Regions from separate parts of the Limimaricola cinnabarinus genome, predicted to be linked through region 2. Evidence: riboswitches for the same ligand, from Rfam matches in the RefSeq annotation. Region 2 holds a riboswitch; each other region holds the start of a gene.
What was found. A riboswitch is a leader RNA that binds a small molecule or an ion and turns the genes downstream of it on or off. The one in region 2 is predicted to bind thiamine pyrophosphate.

Region 1 (6,554 bases), on a different contig from region 2:
CCGGAATGCACCGGGCGCTGGCGCATCCGAGCGATGACCCGGCCTTCGCCGCCGAGCCGCTGACGCCCGCCGATCTCACGGCGATCTGCGACGAGGTGCGGGTCGAGACCGTGGCCACGCTCGACCGGCTTCAGGGTATGACCGGCCTGCCCGAACGCGCCGCCGAGCATGCCCGCCAGATCCTCGATCGGCGCGATCGCCTGATCTCTCGGATCGACGCGGTGTCACGGATGACACCGTCCGGGCAGCGCACGCGCATCCATGGCGACTATCACCTCGGGCAGGTTCTGATGGCGCAGAACGACGTCATGATCATCGACTTCGAAGGCGAGCCGCGCCGCACGCTCGACGAACGCCGCGCCAAATCCTCGGCGCTGCGCGACGTGGCGGGCATGCTGCGCTCGCTCGATTACGCCGCGCAATCGGCGCTGCGCTGGGCCGAAAGCTCGGGTACCGATGGCGAGGAAGCCGAGACGCTGATCCGCGATTGGCACGAGGGCGCCGTGCGCGATTTCATGGCCGCCTATGACGAGGTGATCGCCGGCAGCCCGGCGCACCCCACCGACCCGGACTTCACCGCGGCACTTCTGGATCTCTTCCTGATCCAGAAAGCCGTCTACGAAGTGGGTTACGAGCTTGCCAGCCGCCCCGCATGGGTGGACATTCCGCTGAGCGGCCTGCTCGCCCTGATCGACGAAAAGGATACCCAATGACGACCAACGCGAGCGACACCAAGCCCGCATCGGCCCCCGACGCCGCGCGCGTGGAGGCGATCATCCGCGGCCGCATGGGCGACCCGTTCGAACTGCTCGGGCCGCACCGGACCGAGGCCGGGGCGATGGGCCTCACCGTCTTTGCCCCCGACGCCGCCGAGGTGGTGGCGATCACGCCCGAGGGCACACAGATCGCGCCGCTGACCCGCGTGAACCCCGAAGGCGTGTTCTGGGGCGAGCTGCCCGATGGCTTTGAATTCGGCACGCCCTACCGGCTGCGCATGAAGGCGGGCAGCCACGAGTGGGAGCGCGACGACCCCTACCGGTTCACGCCGGTGCTGGGCGAGATGGACGAATACCTCGTCGCCGAAGGCCGCCACGAGGAACTGTGGAAGCGTCTCGGCGCGCATCCGATCGAACATGAGGGCGTCCAGGGCGTCATCTTCGCGGTCTGGGCCCCCAATGCCCGCCGCGTCAGCGTCGTCGGCCATTTCAACGCATGGGATGGCCGCCGCCACCCGCTGCGCCGCCGTTTCGGCGCAGGGCTGTGGGAATTGTTCGTGCCGAACCTCTCCGTCGGGGATCTCTACAAATTCGAGATCGTCGGCGCACATGGCGACCTGCAGCCGCTCAAGGCCGATCCGATGTCGTTCCGTCAGGAGCAGCCCCCCGCCACCGGCTCGATCGTGCACGGCATGCACAAGCATGACTGGCAGGATGACGCGTGGATGGAGAGCCGTTCCAAGGGTTCGTTGCATGACAAGCCGGTCTCGATCTACGAGGTGCATCTGGGCTCTTGGCGGCGCGGCTCCGATGGCGAAGTGCTCGATTACGACGTCATTGGCGGGCTGTTGGTCGATTACCTGCAGGACATGAACTTCACCCATGTGGAGTTCATGCCGGTCTCCGAGCATCCCTTTACCGGGTCGTGGGGCTATCAGCCCGTGGGCCTCTTCGCGCCCACCTCGCGCTATGGCACGCCAGAGCAGTTTGCCGCCATGGTCGACCGGCTGCATCAGGCCGGGATCGGCGTCATCGTCGACTGGGTGCCCGCGCATTTCCCGACCGACGCGCATGGCCTCGCCAATTTCGACGGCACCGCGCTCTACGAGCACGCCGATCCGCGGCAGGGCTTCCATCAGGACTGGAACACGCTGATCTACAATTTCGGGCGCAACGAGGTGGCGAACTTCCTGCGCTGCTCGGGCACCTTCTGGCTCGACAAGTACCATATCGACGCGCTGCGCGTGGATGCGGTCGCGTCGATGCTTTACCTAGATTACTCGCGCAAGGAAGGAGAGTGGATCCCCAACCAGTATGGCGGCCGCGAAAATCTCGACGCGATCGAGTTTCTCAAGGGCACCAACACGCAGGTGCTGGCGCGCACGCCGGGGGCCGCGTCCATCGCCGAGGAAAGCACCGCCTTTCCGGGTGTCAGCCGTCCCGTCGATCAGGGCGGTCTGGGCTTCGACTTCAAGTGGAACATGGGCTGGATGCACGACTCGCTGTCCTACATCCAGGAGGACCCGATCAATCGGAAGTATCATCACAACCAGATGACCTTCTCGATCCACTACGCCTGGTCCGAGAACTTCGTGCTGCCGATCAGCCATGACGAGGTGGTGCACGGCAAGGGATCGCTCCTGAACAAGATGCCGGGCGACCGCTGGCAGAAATTCGCGAATCTGCGCGCCTATCTGGGCTTCATGTGGACCCATCCGGGCAAGAAGCTTCTGTTCATGGGCTGCGAGTTCGGTCAGGAACGCGAGTGGAACCACGACATCTCGCTCGACTGGCACCTGCTCGAAGACGACAAGCACAAGGGCACGCAGAGCCTCGTGCGCGATCTCAACGGGCTTTATCGCGACGAGAAGGCGCTGCACGCGCTCGATTGCGATCCGGCGGGCTTCGAATGGGTCGACGGGGCCGATGACCAGCGATCGATCTTCGCCTTTTTGCGCCGCGCCGACAGCGGCACGCGCCCGGTTCTCGTGATCTCCAACATGACGCCCGTGGCGCGCGAGGATTACCGCATCGGCGTGCCCGAGGGCGGCGATTGGGTCGAGCTTCTGAACACCGATGACGAGGCCTATGGCGGCTCCGGCGTGGTCAACAAGGGCAAGATCGAGAGCCGTCAGGAGGAATGCCACGGGCGGTCGGTGTCGCTGTCGCTGCGCCTGCCGCCGCTGGCGACGATGATCCTCGTTCCCAACCGCTGAACCCCCTTCGGGGCGGGCCGTCCGGCCCGCCTCCCCCCGACCACGGGCCGGGCGCTGTCCCGGCCCAATTTTTTCGGAGTCCGCATGACCGACCTCGCCGATCTCTGCCGCCACCACGGGATCACCACCGAATACGAGGACCCGCATGGCGAGGGCATGCGCCCCGTGCCCGAGGCGACGCTGCGCCTGATCCTGCGCAAGATCGGCGTCGATCCCGACGGCCCGGTGAGCGGTCCCGCCGCGCCGCAGGAAATGGTCGTGCCTAAGGACGGGGTGTGCCACCTGCCCGGCTGGATCGAGGACGCGCCGGGATGGGGCCTGTTCTGCCAGCTCTACGAGCTGCGCTCGGAGCGCAACCACGGCATCGGCGATTTTCGCGACCTGGCCGAGATGGCGCGCATCGCGGGCCGGGCCGGGGCGGATTTCCTCGGGGTGAACCCGCTACACGCGCTGTTCCTCGCCGATCCGACGCGCCGCAGTCCCTTCTTTCCCTCGACCCGCAGCTTTCTCAGCCCGGTCTATATCGCGCTCGACGATCTCGTGGGGCACGAGCCGGGTGACATCGACGCCGAAGCCCTGCGCGCGGGCGATCTGGTGGATTACGACGCGGTGGTGCCCGCCAAGCTCGACGCCCTGCGCGCGGCCTTCGCGCGCAAGCCCTTCGACGGCGACGAGGCGGATTTCGACACCTTCGTAAGGGAGGGCGGCGAGCCGCTGCGCCGTCATGCGATGTTCGAGACGCTCTCGCTCGCCATGTCGGCCGAGGGCCACGGCTCGGGCTGGCATGGCTGGCCCGAGGCGCTGCGTGATGTCGACAGCGCGCAGGTCGCAGGTTTCGCCGATGACAACGCCGACGAGGTCCGCTTTCACCTGTGGCTGCAATGGCAGGCAACGCGCCAGCTTGACGCGGCCATGGCCTGTGCCGTGGACGCCGGAATGCGCATCGGCCTCTATCTCGACCTCGCGGTGGGCGAAGCGCCCGACGGCTCGGCAAGCTGGGGCAGCGGCGAGGTGCAGATGACCGGCCTCGCCGTCGGCGCGCCGCCCGATGTCTTTGCCGCCGACGGCCAGTATTGGGGCCTCTCGGCCTTCAACCCCGGCACGCTGCGCCAGCTCGATTTCGCCCCGTTCCGTGACATGATCGGCGCGCAGCTCGCGCATGCGGGGGCGTTGCGCATCGATCATGCGATGGCGCTGTGGCAACTGTTCCTCATCCCCGATGGGGAGCCTGCCAGTGCAGGCGCGCATCTGCGCTATCCCTTCACCGATCTGCTGCGCGTTCTGGCGAAGGAGAGCCAGGAGCGCGAGGCGGTGGTGATCGGCGAGGATCTGGGCTTCGTGCCGCCGGGCTTTCGCGAGGCGATGCAGGCGGCCAACATCCTGTCATATTCGATCCTCTACTTCGAGAAGGACGGCGACCGCTTCAAGCGCCCCGAGGAATACCGCCCCACGGCGCTGGCGTGCCTTTCGACCCACGACCTGCCGGTGCTCGAACGCTGGTGGGCGGGCGAGGATATCGAGCTGCGCCGCGAACTGGGGCTCGTTGGCGCGGAAGACAGCGATGCCCATGCAGCCGGACGGGCGGGCGAACGCCGCGCGTTGCTGGATGCGATGCGCAAGACGGGCGCGCTCAGGGGACGGTTGCCCCGGCAAAAGGAGATGCCGCAGGAGGTACTGGTCGCGGCGCACCGCTACCTCGCGCGCACCCGCGCGGCGCTGGTCGGGATACGGCTGGCGGACATGGTCGGGCCCAAGGCGCCCACCAACATGCCCGGCACGGTGGACGAGTATCCCAACTGGCGGCCCAGCGCGCCGCTCGATCTGTCGCAGATCGCGACCCATCCCGATTTCCGCGCCGTGACCGCGATGATGCGCCGGGAGCGGCCGCGCGGCTGATCCCCGCTTGACAGCCAAGGCCCCGCCCCTGCAGGGTGCGGGCACTTCACCAGGGGGGCCCCGGCAAGGGGCTGAGATATCGCTGGCGAGGCCGAAAGGCCCACGCGCGCGCAGACCCTTCGAACCTGATCCAGTTCATACTGGCGTAGGGACGGTGCGCGGCTGTTGGGCTTTCGGGGTCTCCCGTCTTTCTCGCCGCTTCTCCACCCCCGCTGTCGTTCTGGATCGTCACCGCCGCGAGAGGACGCCGCATGACGATCAACACCACTCCGCCCGAACTGCCCCGCGTGACCACCGGTCCGCTCCCCGCCTCCACCAAGGTCTGGAAGGCCGGAACCCTGCACCCCGGTATCCGTGTGCCAATGCGCGAGATCGCGCTCCATCCCAGCGCGGGCGAGCCGAACGTGCGCGTCTATGATGCCTCCGGCCCCTATACCGACGCCGAGGCCGCGATCGACACCGCCACGGGCCTGCCCCGCCCGCGCGAGGCATGGATTGATGCGCGTGGCGACACCGAGAGCTACGAGGGCCGCCGCATCCGACCCGAGGATAACGGGCGCGACGGGGCCAGCGGCAAGCTGCGCCCCTTCCCGCGCGCCCATGCGCCGCGCCGTGCGACGCGCGACCGCCCCGTCACCCAGCTCGCCTATGCCCGCGCGGGCATCGTCACACCCGAAATGGAATATGTCGCGATCCGCGAGAACATGGGCCGCGACGCCGCCCTCGCCAGACCGCGCGACGGCGAAAGCTTCGGCGCGGCGATCCCGGACCACGTGACGCCCGAATTCGTGCGCGATGAAATCGCGCGGGGGCGCGCCATCATTCCCGCCAACATCAACCACCCCGAGCTCGAGCCGATGATCATCGGCCGCAACTTCCTCGTGAAGATCAACGCCAACATCGGCAACTCGGCCGTCACCTCCTCGATGGAGGAGGAGGTCGAGAAGATGGTCTGGGCCACGCGCTGGGGCGCCGATACGGTCATGGACCTTTCCACGGGCCGCGACATCCACGATATCCGCGACTGGATCTTGCGCAATTCCCCGGTGCCGATCGGCACGGTGCCGCTCTATCAGGCGCTCGAAAAGGTCGGCGGCATTGCCGAGGACCTGACCTGGGAGGTGTTCCGCGACACGCTGATCGAGCAGGCCGAACAGGGTGTCGATTATTTCACCATCCATGCCGGGCTCAGGCTGCATCACGTGCCGCTTACCATCGACCGGGTCACCGGCATCGTCAGCCGCGGCGGATCGATCATGGCCAAATGGTGCCTGCACCATCACCGCGAAAGCTTTCTCTACGAGCATTTCGAGGAGATCTGCGCGATCTGCCGCCGCTACGACGTGTCGTTCTCCTTGGGCGACGGGCTGCGCCCCGGCTCGATCGCCGACGCCAACGACGCGGCGCAGTTCGCCGAGCTGGAAACGCTGGGCGAGCTGACCCAGATCGCTTGGAAGCGCGACTGCCAGGTGATGATCGAGGGTCCCGGCCACGTCGCCATGCACAAGATCAAGGAGAACATGGACAAGCAGCTCGAGTGCTGCGACGAGGCGCCCTTCTACACGCTGGGGCCGCTCACCACCGACATCGCGCCGGGATATGACCACATCACCAGCGGCATCGGTGCGGCGATGATCGGTTGGTTCGGCTGCGCGATGCTGTGCTATGTCACGCCCAAGGAGCATCTGGGGCTGCCCGACCGCGACGACGTGAAGACCGGCGTCAT
Region 2 (6,554 bases):
CCCGCGCGCCACGATCATTGCGAGGGGCGCCATGAGGAACAGCGCAGCGAGCGCGATAGCCAAGGCATCGACGCTGCGCCCGCCCGGCTCGAACCGCTCGACCACCCGGTCGAGGCCCGTGCCCAGCGCATCGGGCGCGCCCGCCATGCGCACCAGCAGCGCGGCGGCGGCGCAGAGGCCGAACTGCACCATCGCCAGCACTGCGGCCCGACCCAGATCGAAGTCGAATCGCAGCGATTGGTAGATGGCAAGCTCGACCGTAGTGGCGCGCGGCCCGCCGCCCAGCGTCAGCGCCACCGCAAAGCTTGTCAGGCAGATGAGGAAGATGACCGCGAAGGCCCCCGGCGCCACCGCGCGCAGCATCGGTGCTTCCAGCAGCCGCCCCACCGGCGCCCCGAGAGAGGCGGCGAGGCGGAAGCGCTCGGCGGGAATCGCGATCCAGCCCTGAAGGATCAACCGCACCGCCAGCGGCAGGTTGAAGAACACATGCGCCAACACCACCCCGTGCCAGCCATAGACCGACACCGGCCCGAGCCCCGCGAGACCCAGCGCGTCGTTGAGGAGGCCGCCGCGTCCGAACACGCCGATCAGCCCGATCACCGCGACGATGACCGGCAGGATGAACGGCGCGCCCAGAAGCGTCACCAGAGCGCCGCGCCCAACGAAGCGCCGCCGCGCCAGCGCCCGCGCCACCGGCACGGCGAGCACGACCGACAGCGCCGCCGAAAGGGCGGCCTGCCAAATGGTGAACCAGATGGCCGAGAGATCGGCGGGGCCGAGCTGTAGGGCGAAGCCCGCGCGCCATGCCACCGCCGCCAGCGTGCCCAGCGTCAGCGTCAGCACCAGCCCGGCGGCGATCGCGCCGGGCCATCTCGCCCATGTACTTATTGCGACAGCCCCTGCCGCCATGCTTCGATCGCGGGGGCGCGCAGCGCGTCGGCCTCGGTCTCGGACAGCCAGATCGCCTTTTCGGGCATGGCGATGTCGCGGAAGGCTTCGGGCCATTCGGCTTCGGGCAGTGCCGAAGGATAGGACCAGTTCGAGGTCGGGATAAGTGATTGGAACGCCTCGCTGGTGACGAAGCGCATGAATTGCTGCGCCAGATCGGGATCGTCGGTGCCCTTGAGCTGGGCCGCCAGCTCGATCGTCATGTAATGCCCCTCCTCGAAGATCGCCGCCGACACGGTGTCGTCCTCCTCGGCGATCGCGTGGTAGGCGGGCGATGTGGTGTAGCTCAGCACCATGTCGACCTCGCCCTCGGTGAAGAGGCCGTAGGATTCGGACCAGCCTGGCGTGACGGTGGTGATCTTGGGCGCAAGCTCGGCCCACTTGGCCTCCGCTTCGTCGCCGAACACCTCCTCGGCCCAGAGCACCAGCGACAGACCCGAGACCGAGCTGCGCGGATCCTGGATGGCGATGCGCAGATCGTCGGGGGCGTTCACCAGCGCCTCGAAGCTGGCGGGCACCTCCTTGAGCGCCTCGTTATCGTAGACGAAGGCGAGGTAGGACCAGTCGAAGGGCAGGAAAACCTCGTCGTCCCACGCGATCGGCAGCGTCAGCGCGGAGGTGTCGACGCCATGCGGCGCGAACAGCCCGGTCTCGCGCGCCTTCCTCATCTCGGTCGAATCAAAACCGATGGCGACGTCGGCCTCCGTGCGCTCTCCTTCGAGCAGCAGCCGCGGCAGCAGATCGCCGGTCTGGTAATCGATCGTGCAGCCGCACTCGGCCTCGAAGGCCTCCTTGATCGCGGGGCCGGGGCCCCATTCGGAGCCGAAGTAGTCGGGGGCATAGACGGTGAGGGTCTTGTCCTGCGCGAGCGCCGGGGTGGCGGCGAGTGCGAGGGTAAGACCCGCGATCAGGCGATGGTGCATGGTCATCCTCCGATGCGGGCGAAGAGCAAGGAGGACGCCTGTCCCGAAACCTTCCCTCCGCCGGTGTGATCCGGTTCAGGTTCAACGGGTCCGCGCGACGCGCATCTCAGCCAGTGGCCCCCCGAGGTGGAGCGGACAGTAGGGCATCGGGGGCCATGCGCAAGCCCCCGGCCTTTCCCCCGCGTCCGCGCCGCGCTACACCGGCCCGGCCACAAGGAGAGCGCGCCCATGTCCCTCAACAGCTTCGGCCACCTGTTCCGCGTCACCACATGGGGCGAAAGCCACGGCCCCGCGCTCGGCGCCACGGTCGACGGTTGTCCGCCGGGGGTGGAGATCACCGAAGCCGACCTGCAGGTCTGGCTCGACAAGCGGCGTCCGGGCCAGAACAAGCATACCACGCAGCGGCGCGAACCCGACGCGGTGGAGATCCTGTCGGGCGTGTTCGAGGGCAGGTCTACAGGCACGCCGATCCAGCTGATGATCCGCAACACCGACCAGCGCTCCAAGGATTACGGCGACATCGCCGAGACCTTCCGCCCCGGCCATGCCGACATCGCCTATCACCTGAAATACGGGCTGCGCGACTATCGCGGCGGCGGTCGCTCCAGCGCGCGTGAAACGGCGGCGCGGGTCGCGGCGGGCGGCGTGGCACGAGCCGCGCTCAAGGCCGCGCTGCCGGATCTGAAGATCACCGGCTACATGGTCCAGATGGGCGAGAAGACGATCGATCGTGCGAAGATCGACATGGAGGAGATCGCCCAAAACGATTTCTGGTGTCCTGACGCGGCTGCGGCGACCGAATGGGCCGACTATCTCGACGCGCTGCGCAAGGACCACAACTCGGTCGGCGCGATGATCGAGGTGACGGCCTCGGGCGTGCCCGCGGGCCTCGGCGCGCCGGTATACGGCAAGCTCGACACCGATCTGGCGGCGGCGATGATGTCGATCAACGCCGTAAAGGGCGTGGAGATCGGCGAGGGCATGGCGGCGGCGGCGCTGACGGGCCGCGACAATGCCGACGAGATCTTCATGGGCGAGAACGGTCCCGAATACGGCTCGAACCATGCAGGCGGCATCTTGGGCGGGATAAGCTCCGGACAGGACGTGGTGCTGCGCTTCGCGGTGAAGCCGACCTCATCGATCCTGAGCCCGCGCCGCTCGATCCGCATCGACGGAAGCCCCACCGAAGTCGTCACCAAGGGGCGCCACGATCCCTGCGTCGGCATCCGCGCCGTGCCGGTGGCCGAGGCGATGATGGCTTGCGTGCTGCTCGATCATTATCTGCTCGATCGCGGCCAGACCGGCGGGCATCGCGGCACCATCGGCTGAACGGCGCGCCAGTTCGGCCGTGAGCGCCCGTGCCCCGCGCGCCATGGCCCAACGGTGATTCCACGCGAAAGCCGGGCCGAGAAGCGGCGCGAGACGGCGCAGCAGCGGCCGCTCGACCCGGACCCGCCAGTCATAGATGGCGAGCGTCCCCGTGCCGTACGGCCGGATGCGCCAGACACCCCTGCCCCGCAGGTCGCCCATGGCAGCGATGACGCAGCCATCCGGGCGCCACGCCACGAGACGCCCCCGCCAAACCAGCCGGTAGGGCAGGAAGCCGCGCGACCGCATTTCCACGATCCGGCCGATCCCGTCGGGACGGCCCGGCTCGAGGATGCGCACCCCGAGATAGACCTCGCCCCACCAGTCGGGAAAGCGTTCGGGCTCGGACAGGAGCGCCACCACGGCGCGAGGCGGGGCCGCGAGCTCCCAACGTGTCACGATATGAAACCGCCCCGCCCGCGCCAGCCCTCGACGCAGGGCATGCAAAAGGCCGCCGGAGCGTGTCCGGCGGCCTCGGGGCCATGTCGGGGGCCGCATCAGATCCAGTAGTAGGGCGCGCCGTAATGGGAATAGGTCGCCTCTTCCCAACGACGATCCTCGTACCAGCGGTCGGGCCGCTCGGGTGCACCTTGAAGCTGCGTCTCGGTGATGTCGGTGCGGTAGCCGCCCAAACCCGTGTCGTAGTCAAGCTTGGCCCAAGGGATCGGATGATGCTCTTCCCCCATCCCGAGGAAACCGCCAAAGCCCATCACCGCATAGGTGATCTTGCCGGACTTCTTGTCGATCACGAGGTGGTCGATATGGCCGATCTTTTCGCCACCGGCGCCATAGACTTCGGTGCCGTTGACGCGATCGGACGAAATCGTGCTGTGGCTGTCGCTGTAGTCGAACATGATGTCCTCCTGTGCTGTCTCGGAAGTAAAACCAACAGCCCCGCCCGGCTGTTCCACCGGGTTTCGCGATGCGCCGATTGTGGCCGATGGCCGCCGCGCCAGCTGCACGGCGAGGATGCCCGCCGCCACCACCGCCACGCCCAGCGCATCGGTCGTGCCCAGCGCCTCACCCAAAAGAACGGCGGCGATCACGACCCCGAACACCGGGTTGAGGAAATGGAAGGTCGCCGCCTTCACCGCGCCGATCCGTTCGACCAGCACGAACCACACCAGCGTCGCCAGCACGCCTGGCACCAGCACGGTGTAGCTGAAGGCCACGACGAGTGGCCACGACCATGTCACCGCCCAGCTTTCGAAGATCAGCGCCGGTGGCAGCAACGCCGCCGCGCCGACCAGCATCTGCAATCCGACGACCATCATCAGGTTGCCGCCCGACGCCGCGCCGCGCACCACGAGCGTCGCCGTGGCCAGCGCCAGCGCCGCCACGCCGCACAGAGCGACCGCAACGAGGTCGAGCCCGCCCGCCATGCGCCCGCCCATGATGATCGCCACGCCGGCAAAACCCGCCAGCAGCCCGATCGCCGCCACGGGCGGCAGCCGGTCGCGCAGCACCACCCAGCCGATCAACGCCACCAGAAGCGGCATGGTCGAGGCGATGATCGAGGCGACTGACGCGCCGATCCACTGCATCGCCACGAAGTTCAGCCCCAGATAGAGCGCGTTCTGGCACAAACCGAAGATCACCACGCCGCGCCACTGCGCCCGGCTGAGCCGTGCGGTCTGGCGCAGCATCAGCGCGATGCCGATGGCAATGACACCGGAGGCCAGAAACCGCAGCGTCAGCGCAGTGAGCGGCGGCGCATGAGCAACCACCACCCGCGCCGAGGTGAAGGCCGACGACCACATCAGCGCGAAGGCGAGCCCGAGTGCGAGTGACCTGACATCCATCGACAACCTCCCGGCAGCATCGAGCGGGCAGAAACGAGAAAGGGCCGCCCCTCGGGGCGACCCTTTCGTCATTTCGTCCGCACCGCAAGGCCGCGGCGCATCGAGGATCACTCCTCGTTGACGCTGTCCTTGAGCGCCTTGGCAATGGTCATCTTGACCACCTTGTCGGCGTCCTTCTTGATCTGCTCGCCCGTCGCGGGGTTGCGGACCATGCGCTCGGGGCGCTCGCGGCAGTAGATCTTGCCGACGTTCGGCAGGGTCACGGCGCCGCCCTGCGACACTTCGCGGGTGATGATGGCGACCAGCGCGTCCAGATGGGCGCCGGCGGATTTCTTGTCGCCGCCGGTCTCGTCGGCGATGGCGCTGACGAGCTGCGCCTTGGTCATCGGTTTGGCCATTCCAGGTCTCCTTACCACAGCCCGCTTGGGGCGTATTCCTGCGCCGCTTGGTGCGACGTGTTGCCTAGACCCACAATGAAACAATCGCCAATGCAAGCAAAAACCGATGTTTCCTTGCGGTATCGGCGGGTTTCAGAGAAAAGCCGTCTCTTCGAAGCTACGCAGTTTGCGGCTGTGAATGCGCTCCAGCGGCATTTCGCGCAGCCGCTCCATCGCCCGGATCCCGATCATCAGGTGGCGCGCCACCTGCGTCTTGTAGAAATCCGACGCCATGCCCGGCAGCTTCAGCTCGCCATGCAGCGGCTTGTCGGAAACGCAGAGCAGCGTGCCGTAGGGCACCCGGAAGCGGAAGCCGTTGGCCGCGATGGTGGCGCTTTCCATGTCGAGCGCCACGGCCCGCGACTGCGACAGACGCTGCACCGGGCCGGACTGGTCGCGCAACTCCCAGTTGCGGTTGTCGATGGTCGCCACGGTGCCGGTGCGCATGATCCGCTTGAGATCATAGCCCTCGAGCGCCGTGACCTGCTCCACCGCCTCCTCGAGCGCGATCTGGATCTCGGCCAGCGCCGGGATCGGGACCCAGACCGGCAGGTCGTCATCGAGCACGTGATCCTCGCGCAGGTAGCCATGCGCCAGAACGAAATCGCCCAGACGCTGCGAATTGCGCAGCCCCGCGCAGTGCCCGACCATCAGCCAGGCATGCGGGCGCAGCACCGCGATGTGGTCGGTCGCGGTTTTGGCGTTGGACGGCCCGACGCCGATATTGACCAGCGTGATCCCCTGCCCGTTCGCCCGCTTGAGGTGATAGGTCGGCATCTGCGGCATCTTGGCGGGGATGTGCATCGCGCCTTCGGGATCGGTGATCACCTGATTGTTCGGCCCGACAAAGCTGGTGTAGCCGCTCTCGGGATCGGCCAGCACGTGGCGTGCATAGGCCTCGAATTCCTCGACGTAGAACTGGTAGTTGGTGAACAGCACGTGGTTCTGGAAATGCTGCGGGTCGGTCGCGGTGTAATGCGCAAGCCGGGCCAGCGAATAGTCGATGCGCTGCGCCGTGAAGGGGGCCAGGGGCCGTGCCCCGTCGGGATAAGTGAAGCCGTTGCCGTTGACGATGT
Region 3 (6,554 bases), on a different contig from region 2:
ACCGCCGAGACGATGTCGGCCCCGGCGGCGAAAGCCTCGGGCGCGCGCGCCACCGACAGCCCGCCGATCGCGACGAGGGGAATGTCGCCGATTTCGCGCTTCCACTCCGTGAGCCGCTCCACCCCCTGCCGCTCCCACTTCATCTTCTTGAGGATCGTCGGCCAGACCGGCCCCAGCGCCACGTAGTCGGGGCCAAGCGACAGCGCCCGATCCAGCTCGGCCCGGTCATGCGTGCTCACCCCGAGGCGCAGCCCGGCGCGGCGGATCGCGGCCATGTCGGCGGTGTCGAGATCTTCCTGCCCTAGATGCAGCCAATCGCAGTTCAGGTCGATCGCCTCGCGCCAATGGTCGTTGACCACGAGCGTCGCACCATGGGCCGCGCAGAGATCGCAGGCGCGGGCGATCTGCGCGCGGGTCTCGGCCGCGCTTCGGTCCTTGAGCCGCAGCTGCACCAGCTTCACGCCGAGCGGCAGCATCCGCTCCAGCCAAGCCACGTCGTCGAAGATCGGGTAGAAGCGATCGAGCGTCATGCGAGGAACGCCTTGCCGATCAGCGGCGTCGAGGGTGCCGCCATGTCGCGCGGCTCCATCGCGCCGGCCTCATACCCGAGCCGTCCGGCCTCGACCGCGCGCGCAAAGCCTTCGGCCATCGCCGCCGGGTCGTCGGCCTTCGCCACGGCGGTGTTGAGCAGCACCGCGTCGAACCCCATCTCCATCGCCTCGGCGGCCTGCGACGGACGCCCCAGCCCCGCATCCACGACCATCGGCACCTGCGGAAACTGCGCCCGCAAGCTTCGCAGCCCGTAGCGGTTCGCCAGCCCCAGCCCGGTGCCGATCGGCGCGCCCCATGGCATCAGCACCTCGCAGCCCGCCTCGATCAGCTTCTCGGCCAGCACCAGATCCTCGGTGGTGTAGGGAAACACCTTGAAGCCGTCGTCGCTCAGGATCCGTGCCGCCTCCACCAGACCCCAAGGGTCGGGCTGCAGCGTGTCGGCATGGCCGATCACCTCCAGCTTGATCCAGTCGGTGCCGAACAGTTCGCGCGCCATCCGCGCCGTGGTCACCGCCTCGCGCGCGGTGTGGCACCCGGCGGTGTTGGGCAGGAGCCGCACGCCAAGCTCGCGCACCAGATCCCAGAAGGCCCCGCCCTCGCCGCCCGCCGCCTCGCGCCGCACCGAAACCGTGGCGATGCCTGCGCCCGAGCGGCGGAACGCCTCGGCCAGAACCTTCGGCGAGGGGTATTGCGCGGTGCCGAGCATCAGCCGCGAGGGCAGCTCCGTGCCATAGAAGGCGACCATCTCAGCCCCCCTGCCGCGGCGCGACGATCTCGACCCGGTCGCCCGGCGCCAGCGGGGTGCGCGCGCGCGCCGCGGCGGGCACGAACTCCTCGTTCAGCGCCGTCGCCACCGTGTCGCCGCACTGCCCCAGCGCCTCCAGCGCCTCGGCCAGCGTTTCGGCCGCGACCTCGCGCGGCGCGCCGTTAACCATGATCCTCATCGCAAACCTCCGGTCTGATGCCGTCGCAGAGCCACGCCGCCACCATCCGCGCCATCGCTGGCGCAAGAAGGAAACCGTGGCGGAACAGCCCGTTGACATGAATGGTCTCGCCCCGCCGCCGGATGCGCGGCAGGTGGTCGGGAAAGGCCGGGCGCGCATCCGCGCCGATCTCCAGAACCTCGGCCTCGCCAAAGGCGGGGTGCAGCGCATAAGCCGCGCTCAAAAGCTCGAGCACCGCGCGCGCACTCGCAGGCCCGCGCCCCTCGCTCTCGATCTGCGTGGCACCCAGCATGTAAAGGCCGTCGCCGCGCGGCACGACATAAAGCGGGTGGCGCGGATGCAAGAGCCGCACGGGCCGGGTGATCGCGACCTCGGGCGCGCGCAGCACCAGCATCTCGCCGCGCACCCCGCGCAGGTCGGACAATGCGTCGCGCGCCGCCAACCCACGGCAGTCGATCGCAGCACCCCGCGCGCGCGCCTCCCCCGTCTCGAAAACCACGCCGCGCGCAGCGAGCCTGTCGCGCAAGCCCGCCAGCGTCGCGCGCGGGTCGAGATGGGCCTCCGTCTCGACATGCAGGCCCCGATCGAACCGCCCCGCGAGATCGGGCTCCAGCGCCGCCACGCCTTCGGCATCGAGCGTCACGCCAGCCACGCGGCGGCCGAAGCGTCCAAGCTCCGCCCGGTCGCGCCCGAGCGCCACCACCAGCGTGCCGCGCTGTGTGACCTGTGCACCCTGCCGCGCCCACCACCCCGCCGCCTCGCGCCCGAGCCGCACGACCGGCGCCTCGGCCGTCTCGCCCTCGCAATCGGGGGCGAGCATGCCGCCCGCCCACCACGAGCAGTGATGCGGTCCGGCCCCGGCCCTCCGGTCCACCACCGTCACCGCGCGCCCGCGCGACGACAGCTCCGCCGCCACGGCAAGGCCCATGACGCCGCCGCCGATCACCCGCTGTGTCATCGCCGCCCCTCGTAGAAATGATCGACCGGCCCGTGCCCCGACCCGATCCCGAGCGCGTCCGCCGCGCGGATCGCCCCCGACAGCCAGCGCTGCGCCCGATCGAGCGCCGCCTCGGGCGTGCGTCCCGTCGCCAGAAGCGCAGCCAGCGCCGCCGAGAGCGAGCAGCCGGTGCCATGGGTGTTGCGCGTGGCGATGCGCGGCCCCGTCACCTCGTGCACGCCCGCGCGGCCGACCAGCCAGTCGGTGCAGCACGGCCCGCCCGCATGGCCGCCCTTCATCAGCACCGCCCCCGGCCCGAGATCGAGCAGCGCGCGTCCCTGCGCCACGATCTCGGCGGGACTCGAAGCGGGCGACACCCCCAGAAGCCGCGCCGCTTCTGGCAGGTTCGGCGTCAGGATCGCCGCGCGCGGGATCAGCCGCCGGGTCAGCGCCGCGATGGCTGCGGCGTCGAGCAGCGCATCGCCCGACTTGGCCATCATCACCGGGTCGAGCACGACCGGGCCTTCGTATCCCGCGAGCGCGGCGGCCACCGCCTCTACCGTCGCCGCGTCGCCCAGCATGCCGATCTTGATCGCGTCGGGAGGGATGTCGTCCAGCACGGCGGCGATCTGCCCCGTGACCATCTCGGGCGGCACCGACGTCACGCCGAAGACCCCGCGCGTGTTTTGCGCCGTGATCGCGGTGAGGGCCGATGTGCCGTAAACGCCGAAGGCGGCAAAGCTCTTGAGATCGGCCTGGATGCCTGCGCCGCCGCCGCTGTCGGAGCCCGCGATGGTCAGGGCCGTCTTGATGCGCATCGTCTCGCTCTCCCCCCGGACGGGGGCGCGGGACGGATTCGGGGCGCGCGCATGCATGGCCCCGGTCGCGTCTCCGTTCCCTCCGCCGGTATCAACCGGATCAGGTTCGATGGGTCGGCTTTCGCCTCTCAGCCCTAGCTGGGCACCCCAACGGATTCGAGCGGACGTTAGCGGCGCGCCCCGGGTGACGCAAGGGAGGCCGGGATCACCGCTCGCCTTCGAAGCGGTAGATCGCGAGGCCGCGCTCGCTCTCGTCAATCTCGAGCTTGCGGTTGACCGGCGCGTGGGCGCGGCTGGCGCAGTTGGGCCGCTCGCATAGATAGCAGTTGATGCCGATGCCGGTGGGGGTGATCCGGTCGAGGTCGAGCCCTTGGGCATGGGCGAGGCGCGGCGCATAGGCGACGTCGCAGCCCAGACCGATGGCCAGCCGCGTCGCGGGCTGGCCCAGCGTGCCGCCATGCCGGGTCACGGTGCGGGCGATCGAGAAATACCGCGCCCCGTCGGGCATCGAGATCACTTGGGTCTGCACCCGGTCCGGCGCCTCGAAAGCGGCATGGATGTTCCAAAGCGGGCAGGTGCCGCCAAAGGAGGAAAACGGAAACCGACCCGCGCTGAACCGCTTGGAGATGTTGCCCGCCTGATCGACCCGCACGAAGAAGAACGGGATGCCGCGCGCGCCCTCGCGCTGCAACGTGGTGAGCCGGTGCGCCACCTGCTCGTAGCTGGTGCCGAAGCGGTGGCTCAGAAGCTCCACATCGTAGCGCGCGCTCTCGCAGGCGGCGAGGAAGCGCGCATAGGGCATCAGCAGCGCCGCGGCAAAGTAATTGGCCAGCGTCACCCGCGCCAGCGCCAGCGCCGACGGGTCGGTGAGACCCGCCGCCGCGACCTCGTCGGCGATCTCCTGCGGCAATTCCAGCCGCGCCAGAAGCACCGCCATCTGAAACCGGCGGCTTGACTGGCCCAGAAGCTCGGACAGGCGCAGCTCGCCGCGATGCGCCACGTGCTGGCGCAACCGGCCCGCCATCACCTCGGACGGCAGGATGCGCACGCGGATGCCATGACCGCGCAGCCGCTCGGTCAGCGCGGTGTGCGGCTCGCTCCGGTGCAGCTTCATCTCCTCGGCCATGGCTTCGGCGGCGCGGTCGAGCGCGTCGACATGGTTGCGCCGCTCGAACAGCCAGGCGCGCACCGACTGCACCGCGCGGCTGCCCTCCTCCAGCACCTCGACCTTGTCGCGATCCGCCAACGGGTTGGCGTCGGTCTGGCGCGACAGCACCAGCTGGCGGTAGCGATCGTGCAGCCGCACCAGCGCCGCCGCGACGCCTGGAGCCGCCGAGAGCGCCTGTTCGATCTCGACCCGCCCGACCGAGGCCTCGAGCGCGGGGTCCTTCAGCGCCGCGGCCAGATCGGCGGCAAGCTGCGCGTCGGTCTCTGGCGCCAGCTCGCTCACATTGATGTCGAACGCCTCGGCGAGCCGCATCAGCAGCTTGGCCGAAGCCGGGCGCTGGTTGCCCTCCATCAGCGTCACGTAGCTCGACGACACGCCCAGACGTCCGGCCATCTGCACCTGCGTCAACCCGAGCGAGACGCGCAGCGCCTTGAGACGAGGACCGATCAGCAGCTTTTCACCACGCTCACTCATTTCAGACCTAACAATGTTTCAAACTTACCGCTTACATAACTTACAAGATTACCCGCTCGCAACAAAATTATGCTGCAACTGCGCCATGACCACACTAACCTTACAGACAGAACAGGCACCCTCCTCCCTTTCGGTGCCACCAACAGGAAGGTCACGCAGATGTCTCTCGATCTCGTCCCCGCCCCCGCAGCCCCGAAGCCGGTCCTGCTGCGCGACGTGCCTGGCGCCTCCCGCGTCCTGACCGACGAGGCGCTCGCCCTCGCCGCCGAGCTTCAGACCCGCTTCGCACCCAAGATGCAGGCGCTCTCGGTCGCCCGTGATCGCCGTCAGGAACGCGCCGACGAAGGCCGCATGCCCGATTACCTCGAAGACACGGCCAGCATCCGCAAGGGCATGTGGACCTGCACCCCGGCGCCCGAGGGCCTGCGCGACCGCCGCGTCGGTCTCGCCACCGCCGCCGAGGCCGGGGCGCTGGCCATGGCCCGCGCGGGCGGCGTCTCGACGCTGCTGGTCGATCTCGACGAGACGACCGCGCCCGGCTTCGCCAACCTCGTCGCCGGGATCGCGGCGCTGATCGAGGCGCCCGACGACCACACGCCGATGCTGATCCGTCCGCGCCCGCTGGACCGCGACGAGCCGGCGCTGCTGATCGGCGGCCACCCGGTTTCGGCGGGCCTGTTCGATCTGGCGCTGATCGTCACCCATCTCGCGACGCCGCTCTCGACGCGCGACATGGGGCCGTACCTGCAACTCGGCGGCATCGACGGCCACCGCGAGGCGCGGCTCTGGTCCGAGATCCTCGACATCGCCGAGGAGCGCGCGGGCCTCGCCCCCGGCACGATCCGCGCCGAGGCCTCGATCGAAAGCGTCAATGCGGGCTTCGAGATGGACGAGATCCTGTGGGAGCTGCGGGGCCGCGCGCTTGGCCTGACGCTGCGCCGCGCGCCGCTCACCGCCTCCTATCTGCGGCTGATGCGCGCCCATCCCGACGCGGTGCTGCCCGCCACGCTCGACCCCGAGGCCGCTTTCCTCGGGACCTGCGCCGCGCGCATGGTCAAGGTCGCGCATCGCCGGGGCACCCACGCCATCGCCGAAGGCCCCGACAGCGCCGAGGCGTCGCAGCTGCGCCGCCCGCTCGACGAGGGCTGCGACGGCATGTGGCTCGCGGCGCCCGAGCGGATCGAACCCGCCCGCGAGGCGACCGCCCGCGCGCTGCCCGGCGCGCACCAGATCGGCAAGCCGCGCCAGTATTTCCGGATCAGCCCGGAGATGCTTCTCAAGCCCCATACCGGCCCCGTCACCGAAGCCGGGCTGCGCGGCACTGTCCATGTCGCCATCGGCGCGCTTGCCGCGTGGATCGCCGGTCGCGGCCCGGTCCGCATCGACGACCAGCTTCACGGCCTGGCCTCCGCCGATCTCGCCCGCGCCCGGCTCGGTCAATGGCTGGCGCATGGCGCATCGGTCGAGATGGAGGCCGGCGAAAGCCGCCGCATGACCGCCGACTGGCTCGCCGAACTGATCCACGAGGAGATCGTGGCGCTGGTCGAGTGGCTGGGTCCGCACAGCTTCCACCGCGGCCGCTACGCCTCTGCCGCGCGCATCGTGCAGGAGGCCGCTTGCGCCACGCCGCAGCCCGACCACGTCGCCCGCCTCGCGGCGCC

Region 1: it holds a riboswitch for thiamine pyrophosphate, as region 2 does, so the genes downstream of both, thiC (phosphomethylpyrimidine synthase ThiC) here and ACJASC_RS02490 (thiamine ABC transporter substrate-binding protein) in region 2, are expected to answer to the same signal.
Region 3: it holds a riboswitch for thiamine pyrophosphate, as region 2 does, so the genes downstream of both, thiD (bifunctional hydroxymethylpyrimidine kinase/phosphomethylpyrimidine kinase) here and ACJASC_RS02490 (thiamine ABC transporter substrate-binding protein) in region 2, are expected to answer to the same signal.

What each region holds. Positions count from the first base shown of each region.
Region 1 covers NZ_JBLHYX010000019.1:9,546-16,099, forward strand. The annotation lists gene treS (maltose alpha-D-glucosyltransferase) at 1-713, shown strand, start outside; gene glgB (1,4-alpha-glucan branching protein GlgB) at 710-2,932, shown strand; gene malQ (4-alpha-glucanotransferase) at 3,017-4,828, shown strand; TPP riboswitch at 4,870-4,998, shown strand; gene thiC (phosphomethylpyrimidine synthase ThiC) at 5,080-6,554, shown strand, end outside.
Region 2 covers NZ_JBLHYX010000002.1:138,278-144,831, forward strand. The annotation lists gene ACJASC_RS02485 (ABC transporter permease family protein) at 1-909, opposite strand, end outside; gene ACJASC_RS02490 (thiamine ABC transporter substrate-binding protein) at 885-1,871, opposite strand; TPP riboswitch at 1,907-2,005, opposite strand; gene aroC (chorismate synthase) at 2,100-3,200, shown strand; partial or broken gene ACJASC_RS02500 (SRPBCC family protein) at 3,225-3,737, opposite strand; gene ACJASC_RS02505 (PRC-barrel domain-containing protein) at 3,737-4,093, opposite strand; partial or broken gene ACJASC_RS02510 (DMT family transporter) at 4,175-5,041, opposite strand; gene ACJASC_RS02515 (HU family DNA-binding protein) at 5,149-5,439, opposite strand; gene ACJASC_RS02520 (AMP nucleosidase) at 5,572-6,554, opposite strand, start outside.
Region 3 covers NZ_JBLHYX010000008.1:135,770-142,323, forward strand. The annotation lists gene ACJASC_RS08755 (thiamine phosphate synthase) at 1-530, opposite strand, end outside; gene ACJASC_RS08760 (thiazole synthase) at 527-1,297, opposite strand; gene thiS (sulfur carrier protein ThiS) at 1,299-1,496, opposite strand; gene ACJASC_RS08770 (FAD-dependent oxidoreductase) at 1,480-2,454, opposite strand; gene thiD (bifunctional hydroxymethylpyrimidine kinase/phosphomethylpyrimidine kinase) at 2,451-3,251, opposite strand; TPP riboswitch at 3,312-3,411, opposite strand; gene ACJASC_RS08780 (helix-turn-helix domain-containing protein) at 3,457-4,893, opposite strand; gene ACJASC_RS08785 (aldolase/citrate lyase/malate synthase family protein) at 5,053-6,554, shown strand, end outside.